Regions from separate parts of the Oceanobacillus sp. FSL W7-1309 genome, predicted to be linked through region 1. Evidence: riboswitches for the same ligand, from Rfam matches in the RefSeq annotation. Region 1 holds a riboswitch; each other region holds the start of a gene.

Region 1 (2,205 bases):
TAGGATTTGATCAAATGCCTCGGATACTTTATCGAACTCTTCATCACTTTCAATTGCAGATAATTCACCATCATCATCGATTTTGAGAAAGAAGATATCAATGTCCTCATCACTATCCTCTTGCAAATCTTCTAAAAAGCTGACTGCGACGTAATCTATATTTTCCAATGTAACCTTGGCAAGTACTTCTACTTCCTGATCAACATCTGTTTCATCACTAATTGTAAAAACTTCACCAACTTCAATTTTATCCATACATTACCCTCCGTTTCCTCATCTAGAATGAATTTGTAATAGCTTTCTTAAGTTTTACTTCATGTATGGAAATAATGCAAATTTAAGCAACGATCTTCTCGAAAGGTAGTAAAGAACGGATGGATGAATCATATATGATCGGAAAGTAATGTTAGAAATCTCCGCTTTCGCTATACAAGGTGAGGGTGAGATATAGAGAGTTGACTTTGTTACATGGTAGTGATGCGGTATTAAATGAAACCCCGCCTGCGAGTGATTGAAAATCTTTATGCAATTTGTTTTCACGGTGGACGAGTGAGTTTATCAATCCTTCATGGCAAAAATACAGCTTGCTTGGCCAGCAGCTAGATTTTCTCCTACCATGGAGATAAGGTGCGGAGAATGTTACCGAATAAGTTGGCTTTTTTAATGGGTCTGTTCAATGGAATCCTGTCTCAATGGTCTATTAAATTAATATACAAGCATTCACATCGGAATTTATGGTGAATTTGTTATTTGCTCTTGACAGGCGATTCCATGAGTGCTAATATTTAAAATATTAGAATTGGATTGACTTTATCGAAGGATGTAGGTGAGTCCTTTGAGTTTAATACGTACAACACATTGCAACTATTCTTCTTAAAAACTAAATCATTTATTTTCTTATCCAGAGAGGTGGAGGGACTGGCCCTTTGAAACCTCGGCAACAGACTATTCAGTACTGTGCCAATTCCAGCAAGCCTATGTGCTTGGCAGATAAGAAGAGCCATGTTTATACATGACAAAACCTCTTCTTATTTGCGTAGAAGAGGTTTTTTAATTTTTCTATTGTATAATCATTCCGTTAAAGGGGGAGATCCTGTGGCAAGTGTGGATGACAAGAAAATTACAGACATCATATCTGAATTAAAAAAACTTAAATTTGGATCTTTAATCATAACCGTTCATGATGATGAAGTTACACAAATTGAAACGACCGAGAAAAAACGTTACCAAGCACAAGAAAAAAAACAACGAACTAAATAAGGAATGCCGATTAGACAACTAAAGGCAGCCTTCTATTCCGACCGGAATGGAAAGCTGCCTTTTGCAATTAAATAGGTGTAAAAAAATTGGAGGAAAATGAATGACATATAAACTAGGAATTCTTGATCAAAGTCCAGTTTTCAAAGGAAAGACAGCTGCTGATGCACTTCAACACACCATTCAATTGGCGATAAAAGCGGAAGAATGGGGTTACGCTCGCTTCTGGGTGTCTGAGCATCACCATATGGAACAGGTAGCTGGTTCATCACCCGAAGTATTAATGTCACACTTGTTAGCACGAACAAATTCAATAAAAATAGGATCGGGGGGAGTTATGTTACAACATTATAGTCCGTATAAGGTTGCAGAGAATTTTCATGTCTTAGCGACGCTTGCCCCTGGAAGGGTAGATCTGGGTATTGGGAAAGCACCTGGTGGATTTCCATTATCAACGAGAGCATTACAAAATGGAAAAAGAAATGATGGAAAAGATTTTAATGAGCGTTTAAATTTTTTGAAAAGATTAGTAGACGATTCCGTTGAGCATGATCACCCACTGTCAGGCATCCAAGCTTTACCAAGGCCAGATAAGAAACCTGAAATTTATTTGCTCGGCGGAAGTGCAAATAGTGCTAAGATCGCCGCGGATTTAAGGATTAATTTTGTTTTTGCAAAATTTTTAAATAGCGATGAAAAGAAGCTTAAAGAAGCTGCTCAAACTTTTAAACGGAATTTTAATGAAGGGGAATTTATTGTAGCTTTGGCCGCACTTGCAGCACCAACCCAAGAAGAAGCAGAAAAGTTAGTAGAAGATCATAAATTATTCACACTTCACCTTCATGATGGGCGGACATTAACCGTCCAATCGAAAGAGCAAGTACAGGCATTTAAAAAACAAGCAGGAGGACCATTTGAAATAGAAGAAAAAGCAGCGGATATAATTGC
Region 2 (2,205 bases), 350 kb from region 1:
TCTCGAAGAAGCACCAGCTTGAAAAAGTACTGGAGTCCGTTGTGGTGATGGCTCCGTCAAATGTGGACCAGGTACATGATAAAATTCACCTGTGTGATCGATCGTATGTACTTTTTTAGGATCTGCAAAGGTATCCGTCTCCTTATCATAAACAACCGCTTCGTCTTCCCAGCTGTGTTCCCATAACTTGTAAACGACCTCAAGAAATTCATCAGCACGGTCATAGCGTAAATTTTTAGGCAATCTACCTGACAGGCCCAGATTAATTGCCTCACTCTCTAAATACGATGTGACTACATTCCAAGCAATTCTTCCTTCTGTCAAATGGTCCAGTGTTGAAAGCTGGCGTGCAAGTGCGTATGGCTGGGCATAGGTTGCTGAAATCGTTGGAGCGAATCCGATGCGCTTTGTAACCGCTACCATAGCTGCAATTGGCATTAATGGATCATGTGCCGGCAATTGCACAGCATGCTTAATTGCAGCATCATGATTACTACCATAAACAGAATACGTGCCTAGCACATCGGCAATAAATACGGCATCAAATTTTCCTCGCTCTAACACTTGCGCTGTTTCTGTCCAATAATGAATTCGATTATGAAAAGCCCCCTTATCTTTTTCATGTTTCCATAACCCCATGGAATGAGGCGATGGTGAATTTTGTACAAAGCCGTTCAGATGAATTTGTTTTTCCAACTGGAACACTCCTCCTATAAATTTGCTTAGATATGGCTTTACTGCTCGCACGATTATCAGAAACAATACTACTCGTCAAAAGCGTTTAAGGCATTTACACTATGTGCGATTGCCGATCCAGCTTTCAGTGCTACAGCAACAAAAATTGCTTCAGAAATCTCTGCTAAGTTTGCTCCTGTATTTTTTGCATTTTTCGTATGCAAATTAATACAATACGCACAACCTGTTGTATGTGCACAAGCAACTGCAATTAACTCTTTTTCTTTTTCACTTAAGTTTTCTGCTTTTATGGAATGGTGATCAAAATTTAAAAATGCCTTAAAGGTTTCATCGTTCAACTTAGAAAATTCCTTTATTCGGTTGAAATACGATGCTTTATACAATTCCTCGTCACTATTTCCATCGTAAGCATTTAGTGCATTTACTCCATGTGCCGCAGCTGATCCCGCCTTTAATGCTGTTGCAACGAAAATCGCCTCTGCCACCTCTTCCTTACTTGCTTTCTGCTTTTTGACATTTTTCACATGTAAATCAATACAATACGGACATCCAGTAATGTGTGCCACAGCAACTGCAATTAATTCCTTTAACTTTACGGATAATTCCCCTTCAGCCAATGCTCGATTATTAAAAGCAAAAAATGACTCGAACGCATCTGGTGCATATTTCTTTAGTTCCTGAAGCCTTCCAAAATAATCCTTTCTGTACAAGCTATCTGTTTTTGTTACACCCATTTTCTTCGCTCCCTTTTCAAATTTACCTATTCATCGCAATATAATCTTTCCCATGATATTACTTGGTTTTTAATCAAATGAAAAAACCTCTTCTGATGAGGAAGAGGTTCTAAATCACTCATCTCATCTTTCAAGCATTTGCTTGCTGGAATTAGCACCTTGTTACATCATTGTAACGGTTGCCGCAGGATCGTAGGACCAGTTCCTCCCCTGACTCTTGATAAGAAAAATCATATTCAATTAATAGGAATTGTTCACATCATACACCTGGTAACGAATCATGTCAACTCTGTTTTTTGAATTTAATACAAAAGTTAGATATTTAGCGCAAGATGACGTTCATTTGACCTATATGAAACTATTTATTGTAACGTGCTCATTCCAAAGTTATATCGTCAAAATCTTTTGCTTTGCTAGCTCCTGTGCTACTCCAATAATCCAATCCTCTTGACCACCTACTGCACCCATTTATTGGATGCGATGAACGTTTTTTTAATCTTATCGCTAGTATGTAATATAGGTACGAGTTACAAACCAACCTTTATCTTTTCACAAAGTATTTGATGAATAAGTCCGTTATCAAATCAACTAAAACCTTAAAAAGCCTGTTTCCATAACAAATTTTCGTGGACAGACACGAATCCTCTCTTTAAGTCATAAAGATGTTATATAGGCAAAAGCCCAATCTTGAAGCAGACTGTTCACTTAGGAGGTGATTGCGTTTGTCCGGGATTTTATCTGTGCTTGCTCTTCTAATTAAGGAAGCCCTCTTTTT
Region 3 (2,205 bases), on a different contig from region 1:
TACATTCCACCATGCCGATTGCTCTGTTCGCAATAAGCCAAACGCAATCATCAGGCCGGTTAAAAGCAGCAGCGAGATTTTCGTATATTTAATAAGCTGGTCCCCTGTGGCATTTGGATTAATCGCACTTCCCACATCACGTCCGAGACTTGTGGCACCTGAGAACTGACAAGGTCCACCCCATCCGAGTGCACAACCCCATACACCAAGGAAAAACAAACCTACTAATGGGGCAGGCAAGACTTCCATCAAGTACTGGGGAATCGCGATAAGTCCAGTGGATGCATTCGGCACAACGGTGGCAGCTGATATTCCGAAGATAACGCCACCGACTATAAATGGAATCGCCATGAATCCAGCCATGACAAGTCCTTTTTGACCCTCTTCTGGCGAGCGGGAGGATAATGCCATTTGGAAAGCAGCCTGAGCCAGAATGACGTTAACGAGGAACGTCCCAAACCAGACGACAATTACTTGCAGTCCGACACTTCCAAAGTTAAACATTTCTGGACGCTCCATGTTCAATGCAGCTAAACCTGATATTCCGGGATTGATGAAAAAGGCAACAACTCCAATTACGATCATTAATCCGAATGCAAACATATTCATCGTTTGTGTAAAGGCAATGGACCACATGCCACCAGCTTGTAAATAGATAAAAAGTAAAATAGCAGTAAACGCAACGGATAAACTCAATGAAATACCTGTAAACACATGAAATGCAGAAGCAAATGCGATTGCCGTGGCAACGGACCACATGGGAAAGGCAAATGCAGTAATTGCTCCTGATAAGCCTTTTGCCGTTCTACCATACGTATCTCCTATCAAACCAGAAACCGTTACAAGCATCTTTTTCCGGAAAGAACGGATAATCAACAAAGCAATAATAAATATTTGAACCATTTCCGCCACCCCATACCAGATTGCGGAGATACCGGTTAAATAAGATAACTCCAAAATAGAGATAAATGTGGATCCCGAGAATAATCCAGTTATACAAAACGCAACAATCCATTTATTGAAATTCCGATTTCCAACAAAATAACTATCTTTCTTTGTCACACGTCTTTTGGCAATTTGCCCTGCCGATATGAGCGCAAATGTATATCCTAATGCCAGTATAATTGTCCATACACCATATTCTGTCACAACTAGTCACTCCCTTAATATTTACATCACCTTATTCCAAACGAATATTCAATTACAAAGACAAAGCAAAAACCCCCTTCCATAAGAAGAGGGTAGATAAATTCAGGGCACCTCTTCTTATCTTTCAGACCAGTGTCTGATGGAATTGGCACAGTACTCAATAAATTGAGCCCGCTGCCGAGGTATCAAAGGGCCATATCCCTCCACCTCTCTTGATAAGAAGTTCAATATTCAATTGTATTAAAATTACACCTTCACGATGAAAAAGTCAATGTTATTTTAAAATTCAATTTATCTGTCAATCAATCGTTACATCACGCAAAAATGGGAAACTACTTGGATACTGATAAAATCCACTCACTTCATCCCTTAAACCAGCTAGCAATACAGAATGGTAAAGTGGAACGATTGGAGCTTCATCTACAATTATTTGTTGTGCTTCACTATATAGTTGCAGTCTTTCTTCTTCCGCTCCCTCTTGTCTTGCCTCCTCCAGCAACTCATCTACCTCATCATTCGCATAAAAAGACCTGTTTCCTGGATTTCCGGCATTTGCTGAATGAAACATCGGGTACAGTCCGTAATCCGCATCCAATGTTACAGTCCCCCAGCTTCCGATAAACATATCAACACCGCCATTACCAGTCACTTCTAAATAAGTTCCTACTTCGGTCATCTCAATGTCAATAGTGATACCAATTTCTTTTAGTTCTGCTTGGATAACCTGCGCGATATCCGATGTATTTGTATCGTAGGCCATGATTGTCGCATTGAAACCATCCTCATAGCCCGCTTCCTTTAATAGTTCCTTTGCTTCCTCAATGTTATAATCGATAGGCTCTACATCCTCATCATACCCAAACACGGTAGGCGCGAGCGGTCCTTTTGCTGGTAAGGCCACACCATTTAGTACCCCTTCGATAATTTCTTCTTTATTAATTGCTTTTGCAATCGCCTGTCTTACCCTAGGATCTGTAAATGGTTCTTTTTCTACATTGAAGCCAAGATAAGACATACTTGCGCTATCCGATTGTTTAACGTGTGTACCTTCATTCG
Region 4 (2,205 bases), on a different contig from region 1:
TATTCGACAGCAAGTAAATGGGAGGGACTTCCACCTGTCATAAGCGGTAGTACTGGCTTATGTTTCAAAATATCCTGTGGCAATATATCAATCAAAGCTTTTAGTACACCGGAATATGCTCCTTTATATACTGGTGATCCGACGATTAGTCCTTTGGCATGTTGGATTTTGACTGCAATTTCTTTAACAGCAGTACTATTGAAATTTCCTTGAAATAAATCTTCATAGGCTACATCTTTTACGGAAATATGCGTTACTGAGAATTGCTCACCTTCTAATAAAGTACCCAAATATTTAAGCACCTGCTCAGATCTTGAAAACTCAGAAGGACTTCCGGATAGAATTACAATCTCGCTCATGTAAACATTCTCCTTTAGCTTTTTATTTGTACTCTACGAAACACTGGTTAATATTAGACTTTTGAGAAATTGCACTAATCCGTAATGATGGATTGGTACGTATACTCGCTACGGAAACACACTACGCTTTATTCGGGGGACCCGTGAACCTTTTTGAACTGTCGTTTTTGAAGTCTCACTATGGCTCCGTCCCCCGGCAGAAGTCACTGTTTGTTTCCACCGCTAGTGCTAGATCATTGTGTATATTTAGCGGAATTGCTCATACCACAGCAGTTAGTTCACAGTTTAAATTTAGTTGACAGGTACTAAATATTTAATACGAGTAAAAAACCCCCTTTTCTTCTAAAAAGAGAAAAGAGGGTACACTACATCATTTATCAGCTCTTATCTCTCAAGAAAAAATCTTGCTGGAAGTAGCACCTTTCTAAAATAATTAGTGGTTGCTGAAGCGTCATAGGGCCAGTTCCCTCAGCTTCTCTTGATAAGAATTTTCAATTGTTGGATATATTCTAATATATCAAATCATATAAGTCAACTAAGAATTATAAGAATTAATTGATTGACATTTCTTAAGTTCTATATTATTATTCAACCAACAACTTCATTATTTGATTTATCTTATCACGAGAGGTGGAGGGACATGGCCCAAAGAATCCTCGGCAACAGGTTCATTTAAGAATACTGTGCTAATTCCATCAAGCGGACTGCTTGGAAGATAAGAAGAGCATACATACATAATATGTAAAACCTCTATTCTTATCCTAGAATAGAGGTTTTTTGTTGAACAGAAGTTAGGAGGAGATGGAACAATGAAATATGGGTTTTGGTTACCGATTTTTGGTGGATGGCTAAGGAATGTAGAGGATGAAAATATGCCACCAACATTTGATTACGCAAAGAAAGTCATTCAACACGCTGAAACGTGGGGTTATGATACAACGTTAATAGCTGAATTATATTTGAATGATATTAAAGGGATTGAAGCCGATTCTATTGAAGCATGGACAACTGCCGCAGCACTGGCAGCTGTTACCGAGAAAATGGAAATTATGACCGCTGTCCGACCGGTATTCCATAACCCGGCGGTAACTGCTAAAATGGCCGCAAATATTGACCAAATTAGCAATGGTCGATTCACTTTAAATGTTGTCTCTGGTTGGTGGGAGGAAGAGGCCAAACAGTATGGTGGAGAATTTACAGAGCATAATGATCGCTATGATCGTACAAGTGAATTTTTAGAAGTTTTAAAAGGATTATGGACGGAAGAGACATTTTCTTATGATGGAAAGTTTTATAACATTAAAAATACAAATTTATCACCAAAGCCAGTTCAACGGCCAAATCCAATTTTATATGCTGGTGGTGAGAGTGAAAAAGGAAAGCAAGTTATTACAGCTTATTGTGACGCATATGTGATGCATGGCGGAACGGTGGAAGAAGTTAGGAATAAAATTGAAGATATGAAGAGACGTAGAAAGAAGGCTGAAAAAGAAGCATTGCAATCATTTAGTATGGCTGCCTATGTTATTTGCAGAGATACGGAGGAAGAGGCACAGGAAGAATTACACCGTATTACGACAGTTAAAGATGCTGCAGGCTATGCAGGTATGAAAGATTTTACAACGAAGTCAGAGCTTGAGCAACAGCTTAAATTGCAAGATTACTCAGTATCAAACCGGGGATTGCGTCCGAATCTTGTTGGCACACCGGAACAAATTGCAAAGCGAATTTTAGCTTATGAAGCAGCCGGAGTAGATCAACTATTATTACAATGCTCTCCACAGCTTGAAGAATTGGAACGCTTTGCAAAGCAAGTAATGCCTAAGGTTGAAGAATTACGTAATTC

What was found. A riboswitch is a leader RNA that binds a small molecule or an ion and turns the genes downstream of it on or off. The one in region 1 is predicted to bind S-adenosylmethionine.
Region 2: another riboswitch for S-adenosylmethionine. It lies ahead of NST46_RS17110 (carboxymuconolactone decarboxylase family protein); the one in region 1 lies ahead of NST46_RS18705 (DUF2292 domain-containing protein).
Region 3: another riboswitch for S-adenosylmethionine. It lies ahead of NST46_RS08025 (sodium:solute symporter family protein); the one in region 1 lies ahead of NST46_RS18705 (DUF2292 domain-containing protein).
Region 4: another riboswitch for S-adenosylmethionine. It lies ahead of NST46_RS00595 (LLM class flavin-dependent oxidoreductase); the one in region 1 lies ahead of NST46_RS18705 (DUF2292 domain-containing protein).

Annotation. Positions count from the first base shown of each region.
Region 1 covers NZ_JBBOBX010000002.1:1,225,840-1,228,044, reverse strand. The annotation lists gene NST46_RS18710 (DUF1292 domain-containing protein) at 1-255, opposite strand, end outside; SAM riboswitch class I at 895-997, shown strand; gene NST46_RS18705 (DUF2292 domain-containing protein) at 1,096-1,260, shown strand; gene NST46_RS18700 (LLM class flavin-dependent oxidoreductase) at 1,361-2,205, shown strand, end outside.
Region 2 covers NZ_JBBOBX010000002.1:880,107-882,311, forward strand. The annotation lists gene NST46_RS17105 (LLM class flavin-dependent oxidoreductase) at 1-696, opposite strand, end outside; gene NST46_RS17110 (carboxymuconolactone decarboxylase family protein) at 765-1,430, opposite strand; SAM riboswitch class I at 1,551-1,657, opposite strand; gene sigK (RNA polymerase sporulation sigma factor SigK) at 2,153-2,205, shown strand, end outside.
Region 3 covers NZ_JBBOBX010000001.1:1,714,642-1,716,846, reverse strand. The annotation lists gene NST46_RS08025 (sodium:solute symporter family protein) at 1-1,149, opposite strand, end outside; SAM riboswitch class I at 1,264-1,371, opposite strand; gene NST46_RS08020 (glutathione ABC transporter substrate-binding protein) at 1,448-2,205, opposite strand, start outside.
Region 4 covers NZ_JBBOBX010000001.1:127,401-129,605, reverse strand. The annotation lists gene ssuE (NADPH-dependent FMN reductase) at 1-359, opposite strand, end outside; SAM riboswitch class I at 741-847, opposite strand; SAM riboswitch class I at 975-1,081, shown strand; gene NST46_RS00595 (LLM class flavin-dependent oxidoreductase) at 1,169-2,205, shown strand, end outside.